3 regions of the Nonomuraea sp. NPDC049750 genome follow, and region 2 is predicted to be linked to each of the others. Evidence: riboswitches for the same ligand, from Rfam matches in the RefSeq annotation. Region 2 holds a riboswitch; each other region holds the start of a gene.

Region 1 (3,267 bases), on a different contig from region 2:
GCCTGATACCACCAAGCTTGACCTCTCCAAGGATGGTCGGACGGACACGTTCGGCGGCACCGACCTGGACCAGGCCGAACGGATGCCGTTGGGCGAGCGCGAGCGGCGCGAGGCGGGCGGACGATCCATGGCCGTGCTGCCGGAGCCGCAAAGTCTGGTGGTTCGCGAGCCCCTGGCCAAGGGATCGTCCGGGTTGGCCGCGCCGCCGATGGACCAGGCACGTGCCCGGCCGATCGACCTGCTGGATCGGACGCCGGGTGTCATCCGGCGGCTGGCCGTCTATTGCTTGAGATCGTCCTTGGTGACGACGTCCGAGCACTTGAAGCCCGCTTTGTCGGCCGCGGCCTTGTCGGTCTGCCGGATGCTCTCCAGGTCGAGCGAGCCGTCGGCGTAGGCTCGCAGGTCCTTCTTGTTGCTGTACTTCACCAGGACGTCGGCCATGCACGACACGAACTTCGTCACGGCCGCCGGCTTGTACGGCAGCTCCTTTATCTCCCGCGATTTGCGCAGCTGATCCATGACGCCGGTTTTGACGCCGCTTTCACCGGCGGGGGCCGCTGTTTTTCCCGTCGCCTTCTGGTTCGTGTCCGCGGCTTCGGGAGCGGTGGTTCCCGTGGCGATGGTTTCGCCGCTGCCGCTGCCGCATGAGGTCAGCGTCAGAACCAAGAACGCCGCCGCCATTGCCGGGGCGAGAGTATAGCCGGTGCGTAAAATGCGCATGAAAATCCTCCTTGCTGTGAGCCGTGCGGCCACAGGGAGTCGATCCTAGTGATTCGGCGCATGCCGAGAAGAGGCGATGCGGGGACGTTTAGAGCCCGGTCGAATGATACAGGCCGACGCGCTTCCGGATTGCCCGACGGCCGATACCCGAGGCGACACGTCCAGACTTCTCAAATGAAACTCTTCCAGGCTTCTCAAATGAAACTCTGTACCAGGCGCGGCGCGCATTACGGTCGAGCCGGTCTAAGGCACCAAGAGAGAAACTCAGACCTGGTTCGGGTTCGGCGACGAGCTCAATCGTCCGCTCGGAATTCATCGAATTCTTCGAGGCGCTGGCGATTCCCGCTCGGCACGCGGCCGGAACGAAGGTGCTCGGGCCGTTGATCGACCGCGAGAATCCCCAACAGGTTCGTCTGGACGCGTGCCTTCGCCTCGCTGGGGAACGTGGCCGGATGAAGACCGCCTTCTCTTCGGCGTCGCTGTGGACCGACCATATGGAGGCGGCCTGCTCCTGGTGCGGCACGTACCGTACGTCCGGCCGGTCGATGCCCATCCCGAACGCGTACGTCACGATCGCGACGTCCGCCCCCTCGCGGGCCCATGGCGGACCGCCGTCCGCGACCATGACCTCTGTTACCCTGATCTGCGACGCGGGGTGCCCGGCAGGTTGGGCTGAGATCACACCCGTAGAACCTGATCTAGTTCGCACTAGCGAAGGGACGTCCGGGTGGCTCCCGTTTCCAAGATGCTTTCCGTCGTCGGCACCGACTCGAGCGCGGACGGTCAGGGATATCTGAACGGCGCGCCGCGGGCCGCGGGCGTTTCCAGGTCGGGGGAGACGGCCCCGTCCACCATTTCCACGCACTCTGGTGAGTGAGGGCATGTTCTGCGATGAAATCTGGACGCGCGCGGCCAAGCTGCTCGACGCGATCCGTAACCATCCGTTCAACAACGCGCTGGGGGACGGCGGTCTCGACCGGGAGCGTTTCGCCTTCTATCTCGTTCAGGACGGCCGTTATCTGGCGGCGTACGCGAAAACGCTGGCGACGGCGGCGGCCCGGGCGGACGATTCCTCCGACGCCGCGTTCTTCGCCCAGTCCGCCCATACGGCGCTGACGGTCGAACGGGCCCTGCACGGCCGTTATCTCGGCGAATTCGGCCTGGACGCCGGGGAGATGGCGGCCATTCCCACCTCGCCCACCTGCCTGGCATACGCGTCCTACCTTCAGGCCACCGCGCTCACCGCGCCACTACCCGTGCTCGCCGCCGCCGTGCTGCCGTGTTTCTGGGTGTACCAGGACGTCGGCACGGCACTGCTGGCGCGTACGGAGGGGCGGCGCGACCATCCGTACCACGCGTGGATCGCCACCTATTCCGACCCCGCCTTCGCCGTCTCCGCCGAACAGGCGAAGGCCATCACCGACCGGCAGGCCGCCCAGTCCGGCCCCGCCATCCGCGAAGCCATGGCGGAGGCGTTCCTCCGGGCGGCCGAATACGAGTGGATGTTCTGGGACAGCGCGTGGCGCCTCGAAGCCTGGCCCACCCGCCAATGGCTGTGAACGAGCCCCTGTCGGTCGTCGAAAGAATCGAAAGAGACGTGGTACGGCGCCCGCCCGTGACAGATCGGCGCCCCCACCTGGCGCCGCGACAGCTCTTTCCGCTGGTGGCCGTGAACTCACTCCAGGAGGCCCGGCTTCACGGTGAACACCTGTACGGCGACCGTCTCATAAGGTAGGAACTGCGCGATGATCTTACCGAGGGTCATTTCGGTGGGATCGCTTGTCGGGCTGCGGTCGGCGAGGGAGTAGATCATCGGCCCTTCCTTGGCGGGGCCGGTCGAGGCGGTGCCCGAGACGATTACGGTGTGGAACGCGTCGGCGGAGGCGCCGATCATGACGATGACGTCGCCCGCCACGGTACGCAGGCCGGCGAGCTCGTCCACCGGCACGCGGTCCTTCGACACCGGGTCGCACAGAAAGCCCGCCCACGCCTCCGACCCGCCGTCGTACTTGGTCGAAGACCGGTTCCGCATGCCCAGCAGGAACGTCTTCTCGCTGATGTGCGCGGCCCTGAGCAGGGCATAGGGCAGGAGTTCGAAGCACATCAACTCGATGGGCGCCGCGATGTGATCCGGAACTCCCGTGCCGGTACGCCAGGAGCTTCCGCTGCCCCAGGTGATGGCCTCTATCCCCATCAGGCCCTTGACCGCGAGCGCGCACTTCGCCCCGGTCGTCCCGCGGCTGTCCGACGACGATGTGGAGCCGGTGCTCTCGGGCGGACGATCTGTCATGGGATATCCCCCCTTCATCCTGCACGACAGCCTTACTCCGCCATGAGGGGCTGAACACCCCGCGAGCGTGTCCGCAGCCGGCCTTGGGCGGCCGGCGGCCCACGGTCACGCGAGGAGTGCCGCGCTGGGAGAAGCCGGAGCGAAACGGCGCGAAAGCCGGAGCGAAACGGCGCGAAAGCCGGCGCGAAAGCCGGAGCGAACCGCGTTACTTCTTGGGTGGCACCGGCTTGCCGCCCGGCAGGACCGCGGGCGGCGGG
Region 2 (3,267 bases):
TCGCGGCCCCGGCCAGGTCGACGCCGCCGGCGGGCCGGGGCGTCGGCTGCTCCTTCAGCAGCGGGACGGCGGCGATCAGGATCGCCAGCGAGAAGAGGACGGGCGCGAAGAAGACCCAGCGCCAGCCGATCGAGCTCAGCAGACCACCGATCACCAGCCCGAGCGCGAACCCGGCGGCCCCCGTCCCCGCGTACACCAGCAGCGCGCGGTTGCGCTGCCTGCCCTCGGGGAAGCTCGTGGTGATCAGCGACAGCCCGGCGGGCATCATGAACGCGGCCGCGACCCCGGTGAGGAACCTGGCGACCAGCAGCACCCACCCCTCGGTCGCGAACCCGCCCAGCCCGGAGAACACCACGAACACCCCGAGCCAGAGCAGGAACATCCTGCGCCGGCCCAGCAGGTCGGCCGCCCGGCCGCCGAGCAGGATGAAACCGCCACAGCCCAGGACGTAGGCGCTCACCACCCCGCTCAGCATGCCCGTGGACAGCCCCAGATCCGCCCTGATCGACGGCAGGGCCACGTTCAGCATGGCCACGTCGGTGCCCTCGATGAAGATGGCCCCGCACAGCACGATCAACATGCCCCAAGCGCGTTTGGACATGGTCAACTCCCGGTTACTTATCGGCATTCGGTTATCTCTGGTAACCGTCCAAATCATCCGGCAGTATGAAATGTCATGGAAGACGGCACTTCTAAGTCACCCGGTTACTGCGAGAGCACCGTGGACGACGACTACGACGTGTGGCAGTGGGACACCAGGGAGGACTGCGAGGTCCGGCAGATACTCGACCGGGTCGCCGACAAGTGGTCGCTGCTGGTCATCGCGCTGCTCGACTGCCAGAGCCTGCGCTTCACCCAGCTGCGCCGCGAGATCGACGGGGTCAGCCAGCGGATGCTCAGCGTGACCCTGCGCCACCTGGAGCGCGACGGCCTGGTCAGCCGCACGGTCCACCCCGTCGTGCCCCCGCGGGTCGACTACGCGCTCACGCCGCTCGGCCGGACCCTGCACCAGACGATCAAGAGCCTGGTCACCTGGACCGAGGAGCATCGGCAGGAGATCGCCACGGCGCGTGCCGCGTATGACCAGCGACGCGAGATGACCAGCGACGCGAGATGATGGAGGCATGACGGTTCCAGAGATCCCGGCCAGCGACGTTCCCGCCGACGCCTACCTGCTCGACGTGCGTGAACAGGACGAATGGGTGGCCGGGCACGCGCCCGAGGCGGTGCACATCCCGATGACGCAGATCCAGGGGCGGGTCGAGGAGGTGCCGGGCGACCGGACCGTCTACGTGGTCTGCCGGGTCGGCGGCCGGTCGTTCCAGGTCGCGGCCTGGCTCAACCAGCTCGGGCGCGAGGCGGTCAACGTCGACGGCGGCATGCAGTCGTGGGCGGGCGCGCGCCGCCCGATGGTCAGTGAGACGGGGCGCCCGCCGTTCGTCGCCTGACGGATGGCATAATCCGCTCGACAACTACACAAACCGCGGGAGCTCGGGGTGCACCGGGCTGAGAGGGCGACTGACCTGTCGCCGACCGCATGAACCTGTCCGGGTAATGCCGGCGTAGGGAGTGTGAGATGACGCATGTCGTCGACGAAGTCCCGCTGACCCTCGAAGGGACGCCCCCCAAGACGCTCGGGCTGCTCGACCAGGGGGCCCTGTGGGCGAACCTGGCCGTGAGCCTGCTGGGGTTCAGCGGTGCGCTGTTCCTGCTCGACCCGCTCGGTGGCAGCCCGCTCAGCCTGAGCGCGGCCCTGCTCGCCGCGCTCGTCGGCAGCCTGGTCGGCACGGCCATGGTGGGGCTGTCGGCCATTCCGGGCACGCAGACCGGGCGGCCGGCGATGGTGCTGCTGCGCGGGTTGTTCGGGGCGCGGCTGTCCTACATCCCGACCGTGCTCAACATCGTCCAGATGATCGGGTGGGGCGCCTTCGAGCTGTGGGTGATCGCCAAGGGCGCGATGGCCATCTTCGGGGCCGTGGTGCCGTACCAGGTGTGGGTGGTGGTGGCGGGGGCGCTGACCACGTCGCTGACCATCTGGCCGCTCGGGTCGATCCGGCTGCTGCGGCGCTACGTCACGATCGGAGTGATCATCTCGCTGGTCTGGTTCGCGGTGGCGTTCCTGTCGAAGGCTCCGCCGCAGGGCGGCGGGTCGTGGACGGCGTTCGCGCCCGCGGTCGACTACGTCATCGCGCTGTCGGTCTCGTGGGTGCCGATCGCGGCGGACTTCGCCCGGCACTCCAGGTCGAGCCGGGCCGCCTTCGCGGGCGTGGTCGGCGGCTACACGCTGGCCCAGGTCGCCTGCCTGGGGCTGGGCGTCTACGCGGTGGCCATCGCCGGGTCCGCGGCGGTGGCCGCCGACGGCACGGCCGTGTTCGGGGCGTTCGTCGCGGTGCCGTTGGGCGCGCTGTTCTTCGCGATCCTGGTGTTGCGGGAGGCCGACCAGTCGTTCGCGAACGTCTACTCCACGACCATGTCCCTGCAGAACCTCATGCCGCGCGTCGACCGGCGGGTCTTCTCGATCGCCATCGGCGTGCTGACCACCGCCATTGCGCTGGTGGTCGACGTGAACTCCTACGGGGCGTTCCTGGGGGTGATCGGGGCGGTGTTCGTGCCGATGTTCGCGGTGCTGGCGGTCGACTACTTCGTGCTCGGCGGATCCTCGGGGTGGAACACCGACGAGGACGCGCCCGCCCGCTGGTCCATGCTGGTGCCCTGGGCGCTCGGCTTCGTGGCCTACTGGCTGACCACCTCCACGCCGACGGTCGCGCAGTGGGACGGCCTCTGGGCGGCCGTACGCGAGGCCACCGGGTTCACCAGGCAGCCGTGGATGAACGGGGCCCTGGGCGCGGCTCTGGTGGCGGCTCTGGTGACGCTGGCGATCGGCTGGGCGACCAGGCGCGCCTCGATCACGAGTCGTTGAGTACGTACCTCAGGCCCGTGAGCGTTTCTCGATGTTGAGGAGATGACGCTTGGCGGCCTGGCCGCCCGCGTAGTCGCCGAGCTCGCCGTCGCCCGGCACGATCCGGTGGCACGGCACGACCACACAGACGGGGTTGGCGTTGAGCGCGTTGCCGACCGCGCGCAGCGCGCGCGGGCGGCCGATGCTCTCGCCGATCTCGTCGAGGGTCGCCGTCTCGCCGTAGGGCACGGCCATGGTCTTCTGCAGCACCGTACGGGCGAACGTCGTGGCGATGGACAGGTCCACCGGTGTGGCGAAGGCCCGCAGGCGGCCGGAGAAGTAGGCGTCGAGCTCCCTGCGCACCGGGT
Region 3 (3,267 bases), on a different contig from region 2:
AGCGTCCGCTCGTCGGCTATGACCTCGAGCTTGACCCAGTTCGTGCCGAGCGCCTCCCTGGCCAGCCGGGCGGTCAGCACGGCGTCGCCCGCGGTGAAACAACCGGCGGTGTTGGGCAGGACCTTGATGCCGCGTTCGCGCAGCACGTCGAGCACCGAGCCGGGCGCACTGGGGTCGAGCCGCCGCATGGCGACGGTCGTCAGCTCGGTGCCGGACGCGACCAGCGCCTGGTCGAGCACCTCCAGCGACGGGGCGCCACCGGTGCCCATGATGAGCCGGGAGGAGAACTTCTCTCCGGCTATGAGGAGATCATCCACCTTGCACCGCCGTCAGCACTTCCATCCGGTCGCTGTCGCCGAGCGCCGTCGTCTCCCAGGCGCTCCGCGTCACCACCTCGTCGTTCACGGCCACGGCCACGCCGGTCGTGGCCGTGGTGAGCGTGAGTACGGCCTGCGCCACGGTGGTGCCGTCGGGCACCTCGTGCGGGGCCCCATTGATGGTCACATTCATGAAATATCCCGATACCTCAGCGGCGAGCACAGCTCCGCGAGCTCGCTCTCCTCGCCCAGCAGAATGGCCGCCGTGAGCGGAGCCAGCAGCACCCCGCCCCGATGATGCCCAGTGGCCAGCACCAGCCCTGGCGTCCCGCTGGGCCCGATGAGCGGGACGTTGTCCGGTGTGCCCGGCCGCAGCCCCGCCACCACGTCGACGATCTCCAGCTCGGTGACGCCCGGCACCAGCTCGTGGGCGTCCCGCAGCAGCTCGTACAGTCCGCCCGCCGTCACCCTCGTGTCGAACCCCAGCTCCTCCTGGGTCGCCCCGACCACCAGCTCACCGTCACCCCTCGGCACCAGGTACACGGATTTCCCGTGGACCGTCCCGCGTACGCACCTGCCGAGCAGGGGCTGGGGGGAACGCAGCCGCATGATCTGCCCCTTGACCGGCCGTACCGGGACATCGACCAGCCCGGCACTCCACGCCCCGGCCGCCAGCACGACCCGCTCGCCCCGGATCTCATCGGGAATGTCCGCCTGCGGGCGGCTCTGGTCCGGGGGTGCGAGGCGTACGCCCACCACCTTGTCATCGTCCTGGACGTCGCCGTCCTGGAGCAGTTCGCTGACGCGAGCCCGGACGAGGGGGACGCCCAGGCGGTCGAGTGCGGCCAGGAGCGCGGCGGTGACCCGGCGCGGGTCCACCCAGGCGTCTCCACGGGCCAGCAGCCCACCGCGTACGGACGGCGCCAGCATGGGCTCCAGCCGACGGCACTCGCGCCCGGTCAGCCGCTCGACCGGTAGCCCCAGCTTCTCCATGAACGCGGCCAGCTCACCGAGCGCCGCCAGATCGTCGGCCCCGAACGCCACGGCCAGCGTCCCGTCGACCCGGAAGTCCAGCCCGGCCCGCGCGGCCTCACTGAGCCCGCTCACGACCGCTTCAGACGCCCCGGCCTCGTCAAGGCGGTTGGCGGCGGGTTTCGTACCGGCGTCGAGGCCGGCGTCGGTGGCGAGTTCGGAGGCGAAGGACGGCCAGCGGCGCAGTGCGGCGAGGCCCAGTCGGAGCAGCGGCTCCTCCGTGTAGGTGACCTCGCTCACCGGCGCCAGCATGCCCGCCGCCGCGTGCGAGGCCCCAGTGGCCGGAGCCGGATCGACCACGGTGACCGGCCGCCCCGAGCGGGACAGGCGCCAGGCGATGGACAGCCCGATGATCCCGCCGCCTACGACGATGTCCACGTCCGCTCCCTTCGCCGGCATGATCCGGATCAGGTGTCTTGCGGTCGAAGGCCCGGTGCAGCCTTCCTCTCAGCCCGGTAACGGCCGGACTCCCGCGCGTCTTACGTCTCCACCCTACGGCCTCGGCGCGACGTCCCGGCACGGGCCCCGTTATGGTCTTGAACGTGAATCATGTGGTGGTGGCAGGCGCCGGTCTGGCCGGTGTACGGAGTGTCGAGGCGCTGCGCGCGAAAGGGTTCGACGGCAGGATCACGCTGATCGGGCAAGAGCGGCACCGGCCGTACGACCGGCCACCCTTGTCGAAGGCGGTCCTGTCCGGCAGCAGCGACTCCAGCTTCGTCGACGCCGACCTCGCCGTGCTGGAGGTGGACTTCTGGCCGGGCGTCTCGGCCAAGGCGCTGCGTCCCGGCGTCGTGGAGACCACCGAGGGCGAGCTCGGCTACGACGGCCTGGTGATCGCCACCGGCGCCGAGCCGATCACGCTGCCCGGCGACGGCCGTCAGCATGTGCTGCGCACCCTCGACGACGCGCTTGAGCTGCGCGCCCGGCTCGTCAAGGGCGCCCACGTGGTGATCATCGGCGCCGGTTGGATCGGCGCCGAGGTGGCCACCGCCGCCCGCCGAGCCGGCTGCGAGGTGACCGTGATCGAGGCGGGCCCCGCCCCGCTCGCCCAGGCGGTCGGCCCTGAGATCGGCGCCCGCACCCAGGGCTGGTACGAGGGCATCGACCTGCGGCTGAACACCCTGGTCGGCTCCGTGGACGACGGCGGCGTCACACTCGCGGACGGAAGCCTCATCGAGGCGCACGTGGTCGTCACCGGCGTCGGAGTGCGCCCGACCGTCGGCTGGCTCGCGGGCTCCGGCGTCGACCTGGACAACGGCGTCGTCGCCGACGAACACCTGCGCACCTCCCTGCCGAACGTCGTGGCCGTGGGCGACTGCGCCGCCTGGTGGTCGCGCCGGTTCGAGACCAGGCTGAGGGTCGAGCACTGGGACGCCGCGCTCAACTCGCCCGAGGTGGCCGCCGCCACGCTGCTGGGTGTCGAGGCCGCCTACGACCCGGTGCCCTATTTCTGGTCCGAGCAGTTCGGCCACATGGTCCAGTACGCGGGCCACCACCCGGCCGGAGATCGTCTCCTCTACCGAGGCGAACTCGGCGGAAAATGGTCGGCCTGCTGGCTCACCTCGGACGACACCCTGGCCGCGGTGCTCGCCGTGGACCGGCCCCGAGACCTCGTCCAGGGCCGCAGAATCATCGAAGCCGGACACCGCGTAGACGCCGAACGCCTGGTAGATCCCGACCTCTCCCTACGGGACTGTGTTGTTTGAGCAAGCACGCCATGTGGTAGTTGTGGTTTCGTGACGCTTTCTGTTGCGCAGATCGACCGGGAGACCGACCAACTCGTCGCCGAGTGGCTCACTCTCCCCGAAGTGGCCGCGCGCCTAGACCTTTCGATAGGGCGGGCCAAGCAACTCCTCAAGGATCGGAAACTGCTCGGTGTGCGCCGGGGTGGTGGTGGGCCACAAGTGCCCGCGGTGTT

What was found. Region 2 has a riboswitch for thiamine pyrophosphate ahead of AB0J16_RS03035 (cytosine permease). Riboswitches for the same ligand answer to the same signal wherever they lie in the genome.
Region 1: linked by a shared signal. The riboswitch ahead of AB0J16_RS14575 (TenA family protein) and the one ahead of AB0J16_RS03035 (cytosine permease) in region 2 are both predicted to bind thiamine pyrophosphate.
Region 3: linked by a shared signal. The riboswitch ahead of AB0J16_RS14070 (FAD-dependent oxidoreductase) and the one ahead of AB0J16_RS03035 (cytosine permease) in region 2 are both predicted to bind thiamine pyrophosphate.

The regions. Positions count from the first base shown of each region.
Region 1 covers NZ_JBFANB010000004.1:587,361-590,627, reverse strand. Annotated here, with positions in the region: gene AB0J16_RS14580 (hypothetical protein) at 280-720, opposite strand; TPP riboswitch at 1,362-1,457, shown strand; gene AB0J16_RS14575 (TenA family protein) at 1,602-2,279, shown strand; gene AB0J16_RS14570 (hypothetical protein) at 2,396-3,010, opposite strand; gene AB0J16_RS14565 (DUF3043 domain-containing protein) at 3,216-3,267, opposite strand, start outside.
Region 2 covers NZ_JBFANB010000001.1:637,736-641,002, reverse strand. Annotated here, with positions in the region: gene AB0J16_RS03050 (MFS transporter) at 1-601, opposite strand, end outside; gene AB0J16_RS03045 (helix-turn-helix domain-containing protein) at 677-1,117, shown strand; gene AB0J16_RS03040 (rhodanese-like domain-containing protein) at 1,125-1,448, shown strand; TPP riboswitch at 1,474-1,586, shown strand; gene AB0J16_RS03035 (cytosine permease) at 1,577-2,920, shown strand; gene AB0J16_RS03030 (methylated-DNA--[protein]-cysteine S-methyltransferase) at 2,930-3,267, opposite strand, start outside.
Region 3 covers NZ_JBFANB010000004.1:485,783-489,049, reverse strand. Annotated here, with positions in the region: gene AB0J16_RS14080 (thiazole synthase) at 1-317, opposite strand, end outside; gene thiS (sulfur carrier protein ThiS) at 310-510, opposite strand; gene AB0J16_RS14070 (FAD-dependent oxidoreductase) at 507-1,727, opposite strand; TPP riboswitch at 1,717-1,833, opposite strand; gene AB0J16_RS14065 (FAD-dependent oxidoreductase) at 1,892-3,055, shown strand; gene AB0J16_RS14060 (Rv2175c family DNA-binding protein) at 3,086-3,267, shown strand, end outside.